Linked DNA regions of Bradyrhizobium diazoefficiens. The protein of the gene in region 3 interacts with the protein of the main gene of each other region in a pairwise test. Links are inferred from orthologs where the notes say so. Each region holds a gene or a part of one and is shown on either strand. Other genes may lie near its edges.

The links.
Region 1: the proteins of rho (region 3) and nusG interact in binary tests that used the Escherichia coli proteins (3 or more experiments, as listed by UniProt). The link is inferred for Bradyrhizobium diazoefficiens from one-to-one orthologs.
Region 2: the proteins of rho (region 3) and hfq interact in binary tests that used the Escherichia coli proteins (3 or more experiments, as listed by UniProt). The link is inferred for Bradyrhizobium diazoefficiens from one-to-one orthologs.

Annotation. Positions count from the first base shown.
Region 1 is NZ_CP067100.1:3,400,669-3,404,566, reverse strand. Bases 434-3,253 are described here. They hold nusG (transcription termination/antitermination protein NusG), read right to left. Parts: upstream 2,214-3,253; coding sequence 1,653-2,213; downstream 434-1,652. Other genes in these bases: JJB99_RS16125 (serine hydrolase domain-containing protein), read left to right, coding at 2,923-3,253; secE (preprotein translocase subunit SecE), read right to left, coding at 2,213-2,404; rplK (50S ribosomal protein L11), read right to left, coding at 1,094-1,522; rplA (50S ribosomal protein L1), read right to left, coding at 434-1,087. Outside these bases: more of rplA, read right to left, coding at 395-433; more of JJB99_RS16125, read left to right, coding at 3,254-3,898. UniProt on the Escherichia coli protein: Part of the processive rRNA transcription and antitermination complex (rrnTAC). The complex forms an RNA-chaperone ring around the RNA exit tunnel of RNA polymerase (RNAP).
Region 2 is NZ_CP067100.1:4,166,901-4,170,962, reverse strand. What follows is about bases 262-3,245. They hold hfq (RNA chaperone Hfq), read left to right. Parts: upstream 262-1,621; coding sequence 1,622-1,870; downstream 1,871-3,245. Other genes in these bases: hflX (GTPase HflX), read left to right, coding at 1,882-3,245; JJB99_RS19785 (sigma-54-dependent transcriptional regulator), read left to right, coding at 262-1,284. In the rest of the region: more of JJB99_RS19785, read left to right, coding at 1-261; more of hflX, read left to right, coding at 3,246-3,264; mazG (nucleoside triphosphate pyrophosphohydrolase), read right to left, coding at 3,414-4,062. UniProt on the Escherichia coli protein: RNA chaperone that binds small regulatory RNA (sRNAs) and mRNAs to facilitate mRNA translational regulation in response to envelope stress, environmental stress and changes in metabolite concentrations.
Region 3 is NZ_CP067100.1:306,530-310,431, reverse strand. Bases 748-3,571 are described here. They hold rho (transcription termination factor Rho), read right to left. Parts: upstream 2,881-3,571; coding sequence 1,615-2,880; downstream 748-1,614. Other genes in these bases: hemJ (protoporphyrinogen oxidase HemJ), read right to left, coding at 3,129-3,563; mnmE (tRNA uridine-5-carboxymethylaminomethyl(34) synthesis GTPase MnmE), read right to left, coding at 748-1,301. Outside these bases: more of mnmE, read right to left, coding at 1-747. UniProt on the Escherichia coli protein: Facilitates transcription termination by a mechanism that involves Rho binding to the nascent RNA, activation of Rho's RNA-dependent ATPase activity, and release of the mRNA from the DNA template.

The DNA.
Region 1 (3,898 bases), 3.1 Mb from region 3 along the record:
CGAGGCGGCATTGGCGCCGGGGCTGTGCCCGACCGCGATGTTGCGCGCGGCGGCGGCTTTCAGGTCGACGCCGTCATAGCCGGTGCCGTAGCAGACGATCGCGCCGAGCTTTGGGAAGAAGTCCATCGCCTCAGCGCCGAGCGGCGTGCCGCCCGCCGTCAGCAGCGCACGGATGTCGCTCAGCTCCTCGGCCGCGAAAACCTCCCGCGCGGGCTTGCTACCGGTGTCGAGCAGGTCGAACCGCTCGGCAAAGCGCGCCGTCATCGACTTCGGGAGCGTGAATAGATCAGGACCTTGTCAGCCATTGTTGTTGTTTCCGGTCAACGCCGCCACAAACGACGAGGGGCGGAATCGGTTGCCCAATTCCGCCCCTCGCCTCATGCAATTTCCAGACTTAGCCGAGAATGGTGCCCGGCTCGACCTTCACGCCGGGGCCCATCGTCGAGGACACCGCAACGCGCTGGATGTAGGTGCCCTTCGAGCCGGCCGGCTTCGCCTTCGAGACAGCATCGGCCAGAGCCTTGATGTTCTCGACCAGCTTCTCCTCGGAGAACGAGGCCTTGCCGACGCCGGCCTGCAGGATGCCGGCCTTCTCGACACGGAACTCGACCGAGCCGCCCTTCGCACCCTTCACCGCACCGGTGACGTCCATGGTCACGGTGCCGATCTTCGGGTTCGGCATTAGGCCGCGCGGGCCCAGCACCTTACCGAGACGGCCGACCAGCGGCATCATGTCGGGGGTAGCGATGCAGCGGTCGAACTCGATCGTGCCGTTCTGCACCTTCTCGACCAGGTCCTCGGCACCGACGACGTCGGCACCGGCAGCCTTGGCCTCGTCCGCCTTGGCGCCGCGGGCGAACACGCCGACGCGGAGCGTGCGGCCGGTGCCGTTCGGCAGGGTCACGACGCCGCGGACCATCTGGTCGGCGTGGCGCGGATCGACGCCGAGATTGATCGCGACCTCGATGGTCTCGTCGAACTTCGCTTTCGCGCGTTCCTTGACCATCTTGATGGCGTCCGCGAGGGGGTAAAGCTTTTCACGGTCAATGCCTTCGCGGGCTTTGTTCAAACGCTTTCCGATTGCCATGACCGATTACCCCGCCACTTCCAAACCCATCGAACGGGCCGAGCCCTCGACCATCTTCATGGCCGATTCGATGCTGTCGCAATTCAAGTCCTTCATCTTCTTCTCGGCGATCTCGCGCACCTGCGCTTTGGTCACCTTGCCGGCCTTGTCACGGCCCGGCGCTTTCGAGCCGGACTGGATTTTTGCGGCCTGCTTGAGGAAGTAGGACATCGGAGGCGTCTTCATCTCGAACGTGAACGAACGATCGGCGTAGATCGTGATCACGACGGGAATCGGGGTGTTCTTCTCTTCCTTCTGGGTCTGGGCGTTGAACGCCTTGCAGAACTCCATGATGTTGAGACCACGCTGACCGAGCGCGGGACCGATCGGGGGCGAAGGATTCGCCGCACCGGCCGGGACCTGAAGCTTCAGGTATCCGGTCACTTTCTTTGCCATGTATCACTCCTGTTGTGCCGGCAAGGCCGGCGGTTTCAGGTTCGTGGTCTGGGTCGGATGCGGCTGGCGACCGCCCTCTCCCTCCCACGGCCTCTTGTTGCGCGAGACCAAAGCCTCGCGCCTCGTCCGGTCAGACCTTCTCGACCTGACCGAATTCCAGTTCCACCGGCGTCGCGCGGCCGAAGATCGACACCGCGACCTTCACGCGCGAGCGCGCCTCGTCGATTTCCTCCACCACACCCGAGAACGAGGCGAACGGGCCGTCAGCCACGCGCACGTTCTCGCCGATCTCGAACGACACCGACGCCTTCGGCCGTTCTACGCCCTCCTGCACCTGGTGCAGGATGCGCATGGCCTCGGCTTCCGAGATCGGCATCGGCTTGTTTTCCGCGCCGAGGAAGCCCGTGACCTTCGGCGTGTTCTTGATCAGATGAAACGCCTCGTCGGTCAGCTTCATCTTCACCAGCACGTAGCCGGGGAAGAACTTGCGCTCGGCATCGATCTTGCGGCCGCGGCGCACTTCCGTGACCTTCTCGGTCGGAACCAGCACCAGTTCGAACAGATCCTCGAGCCCGCGCTGCTTGGCCTGCTCGCGGATCGATTCGGCGACCTTCTTCTCGAAGTTCGAATAGGCGTGGACGATGTACCAGCGCTTGTCGGACGATTGGGTTGCGGCGGCTGCTGTTGCCATCAGTGAATGCCCAGAAGGAAGGTGATGAGGTAGCGGATGATCTGGTCGGCGGCGAAGAAGAAGACCGAGGCCACAGCGACCATGACGAACACCATGATGGTGGTGATCGTGGTCTCACGACGGGTCGGCCAGGTGACCTTGGCGGTCTCCGAGCGCACTTCCTGCAAGAACTTGAACGGGCTGACTGCCATCGCTTGATGTCCAACGTCCGTCGACAGACGCAACTGAATTTCAGGGATTCCGAACAGCCGCCGTTGGCCCAGCCCTCTGTCTCGAAGGATGAGCCGGAAATCGGGCTCGATTGTTCGGGGATTTCAAAGCCGCGCCGGATATCCGCATCTCAGCGGGCCGGCAGCGAGTGTCGGGTAGATACTGCGGATGGGGTCAAAGGTCAAGGATGGACGGGTGCGGCCAGTCGGCCTTGGCTTCTGGACGGGCACCGTCGAACAGTTTGGGATCAAGGGGTTAGCCGGCAGCTAACTGGCAGGAGTGGCAGGGCTCGAACCTGCGACCCCCGGTTTTGGAGACCGGTGCTCTACCAATTGAGCTACACTCCTGTGGACCCTCGCGTCGCCACGCGGATCAGGGGCGCTTTCAAGCACAGGGGACGGCCGGATTGCAAGGGTGAAGCGCGCTGGCTTCGCTTGTTTGTGCCGCGCGTTCTGGGTCACAGTTCGTTTCCGACAACAAAAAGCCACCGGGAGCGCCCATGACCGCGACAGCCGCCCTATCTTCCACAACCGCGCCGAAAACCCCGCCATTGCCCGAGGCGAAGACCGAAGCACTCGGCCTGTCGCGGCTCCGCCTCGAGGCGATGTCGGACGCGTTCAAACGCGAGATCGACAAGGGAACCGTGCCCGGCGTGACCGTGCTGGTGGCGAGGGGCGGCCAAGTCGGCTGGTTCGAGGCGCTCGGCAAGCAGAGCCCGGCGAGCTCGACGCCGATGGCGCTTGATTCGATCTTCCGGATCTTCTCGATGACCAAGCCCATCGTCTCGGTCGGCATCATGATGCTGGTCGAGGACGGCCATCTGCTACTCGGCGACCCCGTCGCCAAGTTCATCCCGGAATTCGCCGACCAGAAGGTGGGCGTGGTTAGCGGCGGCAAGCTGGAGCTGGTTCCGGCCAGGCGGCCGATGACGGTGCAGGACCTGCTCCGCCACACCTCGGGCCTCACCTATGAGCACCAAGGCGACGGCCCCGTGCACAAGCTCTACCAGGAGTCTCGCGTCCGCAGCCGCAAGATCAGCAATGCCGAGCATGCCGCGCTGGTGGCGAGCTTCCCCCTCGTCTGCCATCCCGGCGACGAGTTCAACTACAGCCGCTCCACCGACATCCTCGGCCGCATCATCGAAATCATCAGCGGCAAGTCGCTCGGCGCGTACCTCGCGGAGCGCATCCTCGCGCCGCTTCAGATGGCTGAGACCGGCTTCTCGACGAGCGAAGCCAACGCCGGCCGCCTCGCCGAGCCGTTCGCGGCCGATCCCTGGACCGGCGACAAGGTCGCGCTGTTCAACATGCTCGAGCAACCGGTGATGGAGTCCGGCGGCGGCGGGCTGGTCTCGACCACGATGGACTATGCCCGCTTCGTTCTGATGCTGCGCAACGGCGGCACGCTCGACGGCAACAGGATCATCGGCCGCAAGACGCTGGAACTGATGGCGTCCGATCATCTCGGGCCTGATG
Region 2 (4,062 bases), 3.9 Mb from region 3 along the record:
CGGACCGCACGCGACAGCGATACGGCTTTGGCCGAAATCGCCAATCGCAGGCCGCACCTCGTATTCCTCGACATCTGGCTCCAGGGCTCCAAGCTCGACGGCCTGCAGCTCTTGGAGCAGGTCAAGAAAGACAATGCCGATCTGCCGGTCGTGATGATCTCCGGCCACGGCAACATCGAGACCGCGGTCGCCGCGATCAAGCGCGGCGCCTACGACTTCATCGAGAAGCCGTTCAAGGCGGACCGGCTGATCCTGGTCGCAACCCGTGCACTGGAGAATTCGCGGCTCAAGCGCGAGGTCAAGGAGCTGAAGCAACTCGCGCCGAGCGCCAGCCAGCTCGTCGGCCGCTCGCCCAGCATGAACCAGCTGCGCCAGACCATCGAGCGCGCCGCGAAGGCCAACAGCCGTATCCTGATCGTCGGCCCCGCCGGCGCCGGCAAGGAGCTGACAGCGCGCACGCTGCATACGGCTTCGGGCCGCGCCGACGGTCCGTTCGTCGTCATCAACGCTGCCGCGATCACGCCCGACCGCATGGAGCACGAGCTGTTCGGCGTCGAGCAGTCCAACGGCGAGCAGCCGCGCAAGCCCGGCGCGCTCGAAGAGGCGCATGGCGGCACGCTGTTCATCGACGAGATCGCGGACATGCCGCGCGAGACCCAGAACAAGATCCTGCGCGTGCTGGTCGAGCAGTCGTTCCAGCGCGTCGGCGGCACCGCCAAGGTGCAGGTCGACGTGCGCATCATCTCCTCCACCGCGCGCAATCTCGAAGAGGAGATCGCTGCCGGCCATTTCCGCGAGGACCTCTATCACCGGCTTTCGGTGGTGCCGATCCGCGTGCCCGCGCTGTCGGAGCGGCGCGAGGACATTCCCGAATTGATCGACTATTTCATGGAGCAGATCTCGGCCGGCAGCGGTCTGCCCAAGCGGCAGATCGGGCAGGATGCGATGGCGGTGCTGCAATCGCATGTCTGGCCGGGCAATGTGCGCCAGCTCCGCAACAACGTCGAGCGGGTCATGATTCTGGCCGCCGGCGGCCCCGAGGTGATCATCACCGCGGACATGCTGCCGCAGGACGTCGGCTCGATGGTGCCGGCCATGCCGACCAGCAACAATGGCGAGCACATCATGGGCCTGCCGCTGCGCGAGGCGCGCGAAGTGTTCGAGCGCGACTATTTGATCGCACAGATCAGCCGTTTTTCAGGAAATATTTCTCGCACAGCCGAGTTCGTCGGCATGGAACGGTCGGCCTTGCACAGGAAGTTGAAGGCGCTCGGCGTCGGCTGACGAGGCCGGATACCGGTCGGCATACAGAGGGCGCGCGCCGAAACAGGAATCCGGAGCCCCGTTCAGTTTGGGGCGGAAATAGCTCCGGTGCCGCGACGTTGCGGCAACACCTACGGAATTGGCGAGGAAAAACATCTATTTCCGTAGTTTTTCGGAGAAAACGGACGTGGTCTGCCGCCTGAAGCGGCTTGCCTAATAAGCCGTCCTGCCCTCTAATCGAACCGCTGTTCCTCCGAGGGGGATCTCATGAGGAGCGGCAACCGGAAGAGGCCCCACCATGTTCAGAAGAGGGTCGCAACCGGCGCAATAAAAAGAAACTCAAAGCGAGAAAAAAACAATGGCGGCAGACCGCGCACAAAACCTACAGGACACCTTCCTTAATCACGTTCGCAAAACCAAGACGCCACTGACGATCTTTCTGGTCAACGGAGTGAAGCTCCAGGGCATCGTGACCTGGTTCGACAATTTCTGCTTACTACTTCGGCGCGACGGTCACTCGCAGCTTGTCTACAAGCATGCGATCTCGACCATCATGCCGGGCGCTCCGATCCAGCTGTTCGAAGGCGGCGAGGATCAGCCGGCTTGAGAGTGATCTGATTGGAACCCCGGAATTTTGACGGGGATGCCGACCGTCCGCGGTCGGCAGGGGCTCAGCAGACGGGGCGGGTGCTTGTCATCGGCCCCTACTTGCGGGTGCGTGCGGGAAGTGCCGACGCGCAGTCGGAGAGCCATGTCCAGCGCGACGCCGAGGCCCGGCTCGACGAGGCCGCAGGCCTTGCGCGCGCGATCGACCTCGTCATCGCCGATGCCATCATCGCACCGATCAGCCAGATCCGCCCCGCGACTTATATCGGTAAGGGCAAGGTCGAGGAGATTGCAGCGCTCGCCAAGAGCCTCGACGTCGAGCTCGTGGTGATGGATTGCGCGCTGGCGCCGATCCAGCAGCGCAATCTCGAGAAGGAATTGCATGCCAAAGTGCTCGATCGCACCGGGCTCATTCTGGAAATCTTCGGCCGCCGCGCCAAGACTAGGGAAGGCTCGCTGCAGGTCGAGCTTGCGCATCTCAACTACCAGCGCTCGCGCCTGGTGCGATCCTGGACCCATCTCGAACGCCAGCGCGGCGGGTTCGGCTTCATGGGCGGTCCCGGCGAGACGCAGATCGAAGCCGACCGCCGCCTGATCCAGGAGCGCATCTCCAAGCTCGAGGGCGAGCTGAAGAAGGTGCAGGCGACGCGGCGGCTGCATCGCGCCGGCCGCCAGCGCGTGCCGTATCGCGTCGTCGCGCTGGTCGGCTACACCAATGCCGGCAAGTCGACGCTGTTCAACCGCCTGACGCGGGCCGACGTGCAGGCCGCCGACATGCTGTTCGCCACGCTCGATCCGACCTTGCGCGCGCTCACCCTGCCGCATGGCGGCAAGGCCATGCTGTCCGACACCGTCGGCTTCATCTCCAATCTGCCGACCCAGCTCGTCGCCGCCTTCCGCGCCACGCTGGAGGAGGTGCTGGAGGCCGACGTGATCCTGCATGTCCGCGATATCTCGCATGAGGACGCCGAGGCGCAGCAGAGCGACGTCGACGCGGTGCTGCGCCAGCTCGGCATCAACCCGGACGACAGCGGCCGCATCATCGAGGTCTGGAACAAGATCGACCGTTACGATGCCGAGCAGCGTGAAGAGCTTTTGAACATTGCCGCGCGCAGGCCCGAGGATCATCCGGCGATGCTGGTCTCCGCCGTCTCAGGCGAGGGGATCGACGCACTGCTCAGCGCGATCGAGGAACGGCTTGCCGCCAAACGCACCACGCTCGATCTCTCCATCGATGCCGCCGACGGTGCCGGCATCAGCTGGCTGCACCGCAATTCCGAGGTGCTGACCAAGGAGCTGCACGACGGCCGCTTCGACATGACCGTGCGGGTGGACGAGACCAAGCGGGATATCGTGGTGTCGAGGTTCGACGCCGTGCCGCGTCACGCCACATGATAGGTGTCGTCCCGGCGAACGCCGGGACCCATGCCGCGTGATCTATATTGCCAGGGTAGTCGTCGTAACGACGCGCACCTGACTTCGAGCCTTCGCCAAATTGCTGCCTGTGGTTATGGGTCCCTGCGTTCGCAGGGACGACAGCGAAGCTAGCGGCGCACTTCCTGGCGTTCTTCCGGCATTGGCTTCGTCTCGGCTTTCGCCGCATTCCACAGCGCATCCATCTCCGCCAGTGACGCCTGCTCCAGCGTGCGTCCCTGCGCTTTCAGCGCCCGTTCGATGAACGCAAAGCGCCGCTCGAATTTCGCGTTGGTCGCACGCAGAGCGGCCTCCGGATCGGCATCGACATGGCGGGCGAGGTTGACGAGGGCGAACATCAGGTCGCCGGTCTCCTCCGCGAGCTCCTGCTTGTCGTTGCGGTTGAGCGCGGCCTCGATCTCGTCGGCTTCCTCGCGGATCTTTTGCAGCACCGCGCGCGGATCGTTCCAGTCGAAGCCGACGGTAGAGGCCTTGCGCTGCAGCTCCATCGCGCGCGTCAGCGCCGGCTGGCCGGCCTTCACGCCCGACAGCAGCGATTTGTGCGGCTGCGTCTCCACCGACGGCCGGCGTGCCGCGCGCTCGGCCTTCTCCTCGGCCTTGATGCGGTCCCAGACCTCCTTGACGTGGGAGGAGGCAAGATTGCCGTCCTTGTCGGCGAAGACATGGGGATGGCGGCGGATCATTTTTCGCGTGATGGCCTCGACGACATCGCCGAACGCAAACGCGTTCTGCTCCGAGGCCATCTGGGCGTGGAACACC
Region 3 (3,902 bases):
ACCCGGCCCAGCAGCCGGCCCAAGGCATAGGCCGCAGCGCGCAGCTCTTCGGCGGCGAGCTCCTCGCCCTCTTCTACAAGTTCGAGACTTCGGCGCAAGCTGTCCGATGCCCGGCTCAACAGATCTCGTTGCCGGGCCCGGGTCACCACAGCGCCCTCGCTCGATCCGAAGAACTCGGAGGCGAATTTCACGAGCGCATCGATCAGCGCCGGGATGCCATCGCCTCGACGTGCCGAGATCGCGAACTCGCCGGTCGGGCCGGAGCTCCCGGCCTCGCCCAGATCGATTTTGTTGCGCACGATCCAAACCGACCCGGCGGGTCGATCGCCGCCCCCGGATTTCCGAAGCGGCCGCATCGCCTCCGGATCGACGGCCTGCTCAGCCTCGACCAGCCACAGCACGAGATCGGCGTCCTCGGCTCGCGCCCGCGCCCGGCGCACACCCTCCTGCTCGACGGGATCGTTGGTCTCGCGGATGCCGGCGGTGTCGATGACCGTGACCGGATAGCCGTCCAGATCGAGCTGCACCTCGATCACGTCGCGCGTGGTGCCGGCATGCGGCGATACGATCGCGACCTCGCGGCGTGCGAGCTGATTGATCAGCGTGGACTTGCCGACATTCGGCTCGCCTGCGATTGCAACCACCAAGCCCTCACGCAGGCGTTCAGAATGTCCCTGTGCAGCAACGACCTTTGCAATTTCATCGTGCAGGGCCTTGATCGCTTTCACTGCCGGCGCCCTCAATTCCGCGGGCACATCGCCTTCATCGGAAAAATCGATGCCGGCCTCGATCAGCGCCGAGGCCTCGATGATGCGTTCGCGCCAGTCTCGGGCGCGGTCGCCGAGCAGGCCCTGTAGCTGGCGGAGCGCCTGGCGGCGCTGGCGGTCCGTGTCGGCATGGATGAGGTCGTCGAGGCCTTCGGCTTCGGTGAGGTCGAGCTTGCCGTTCTCTAGAGCTCGCCGCGTGAACTCGCCGGGCTCGGCTGCCCGCGTATTCGGAATTGACGAAATAGCGGCAAGAAGTGCCGACAGCACCGCACGGCCGCCATGGATGTGAAATTCGGCGATATCCTCCCCGGTCGCGCTGCCCGGCCCCGGAAACCAGAGCACCACTGCATCGTCGATCGGCTGTCCTGCGCCGTCACAGAGCAACCGCCGGCCGGCCTGCCTTGGCGCCGGCAGCTTGCCCGCGAGCGTGGTCAGCGCCAAGCCGGCCTGCGGACCCGAGACCCGCACCACGGCAATCGCGCTCGGCGGACGGCCGGACGACAGCGCAAAGATGGTTTGGTCTCGCGAATGCATGGCCTATTTGTCCGGCTCACCGGAAAAAGGCAAATGGCCCGTTCTTTGCGATGCCGCGCCCACTTTTGCTGCGCTCCCGCCCGCAGCAATGTCCATATTGCGACGCAACATAGACTGCAGCATTTTGCTGCAACATTGTCCCGGTGCGGAACCAGCCAGTCGCCGGGGGTCAGGGATAGCACAAATATATCAATGGCTTCCAACAGATCCGGATTTCGTCCAGCTGCTCGCCATGCTGCACTTTTCCCGCAGCAAAGCTGCACAAACAAAAGGGCGCCCGGAGGCGCCCTCTGATCTCTTGCTGCACCCAGGTTCAGGTGTTCATGGAGTCGAAGAACTCCGAATTGCTCTTGGTCGAGCGCAGCTTGTCGAGCAGGAAGTCGATCGCGTCCATCGTCCCCATCGGGTTGAGGATACGGCGGAGCACGTACATCTTCTTGAGCACCTGCGTATCCGTGATGAGCTCCTCCTTGCGGGTGCCGGAGCGGGAGATGTCGATCGCCGGGAAGGTGCGCTTGTCCGAGACCTTGCGGTCCAGGATCAGTTCCGAGTTACCGGTGCCCTTGAACTCTTCGAAGATGACTTCGTCCATGCGGCTGCCGGTATCGACCAGCGCGGTCGCGATGATGGTCAGCGAGCCGCCCTCCTCGATGTTGCGGGCGGCACCGAAGAAGCGTTTCGGGCGCTGCAGCGCGTTGGCGTCGACACCGCCGGTCAGCACCTTGCCGGATGACGGCACCACGGTGTTGTAGGCGCGCCCCAGGCGCGTGATCGAATCGAGCAGGATCACGACGTCGCGGCCGTGCTCGACCAAGCGCTTGGCCTTCTCGATCACCATCTCGGCGACCTGGACGTGGCGCACCGCCGGCTCGTCGAAGGTCGAGGACACCACCTCGCCCTTCACCGAGCGCTGCATGTCCGTGACTTCTTCCGGACGCTCGTCGATCAAGAGCACGATCAGATAGCATTCGGGATGATTGTGCGTGATCGAATGCGCGATGTTCTGCATCAGCACGGTTTTACCGGTGCGCGGCGGCGCCACGATCAGTGCGCGCTGGCCCTTGCCGATCGGCGCGACGATATCGATCACCCGTGCAGACAAGTCTTTGCGCGTCGGGTCGTCGATTTCCATACGGAAGCGCTGATTCGGAAACAGCGGCGTGAGGTTGTCGAAATTGACCTTGTGCTTGGCCTTTTCCGGGTCTTCGAAATTGAGCGTATTGACCTTCAGCAGCGCGAAATAGCGCTCGCCCTCTTTCGGGCTGCGAATGTGGCCTTCGATGGTGTCGCCGGTGCGCAAGCCGAAACGGCGGATCTGCGAGGGCGAAACGTAGATGTCGTCAGGGCCCGGCAGATAATTCGCGTCGGGCGAGCGGAGAAAGCCGAAGCCGTCGGAGAGAACCTCGACAACGCCTTCGCCGACGATATCGGTCTCAGCGAGCGAAAGCTGCTTGAGGATGGCGAACAGCAGTTCCTGCTTGCGCATGGTGCTGGCGTTCTCGACCCCGTTCTCTTCCGCGAACGAGACAAGCTCGGCCGGCGTCTTCGACTTGAGGTCCTGGAGTTTAATTTCCCGCATTGGGGTGGTCCTGTGGGGTAACCTTAGGGAGGGGTGCGAGGAGGCTCTGAAATGCGGACGCGAGAAGGTAAGGTCCGCAGGTCTGGCAAGGTTAAGTGCCGGTGAGGCTTCAAACCTGATGCGGTGTCCGGCTTCTGGAAAGCTCGGACACAACCACATCCGCCTGCGTTGGGTGGGATATTGCCAATATAGAAAATCGCTCTCTGCTACGCAAGACGAAGTGCTGAGCTAAACGTCGCCCCGGCCGCCTAGAACGGCTTCACGATCACCATGATGACGATCAAAATCATCAGGACGGTCGGCACCTCATTGATAATCCGATAGAATTTCTGGCTGCGCGGGCGCTTATCGGCGGCGAAATCCTTCACCCAGCGCGAAAAAAAGCCGTGGACCGCGGACATCGCCAGAACCAGTGCCAGTTTTACGTGCAGCCAACCGAAGGTGAACCAATGGCCGGACCAGGCGAGATAGAGCCCGGCGAGCCAGGTCATGCCCATCGCCGGATTGATGATCGCCTTGAGCAGCCGGCGCTCCATGACCTTGAACGTTTCCGACTGCTTCGAGCCGACCTCGGCCTCGCAGTGATAGACGAACAGCCTCGGCAAATAGAGCATGCCCGCCATCCAGGCGATGACAGCGATCACGTGCAGCGCCTTGATCCAGAGATAGACGTCTTCGAACATGTTCTGCGCCCGGATGTCTGCCCAGCTTTGGGAACGCTGGGGATAGTAAGAACCCGTTAAGGTCTCACCCTGCACACATATCCGTCCGGTGCGCCTTCCTCAAATCTAGAATCTTAGATTCTTAAAGGTTTGAGTCTGAGTGACCGTGGATTGGACTCATGCAATGCAGTCCGCCACTTCACGCGCGCTTGTTCACATCCTTCAACATATCCCCGCCAGCCCATGCCGGCTGCGATAAGTCCGTCAGCTTCAAGGGCTTGCAGGTTTCTATCGGCAGCTTATCAAGGCGGTTGTCCGCGCAATCCCGTTTGCCCCTCGGCACGGCGCCGGACTTGTTCT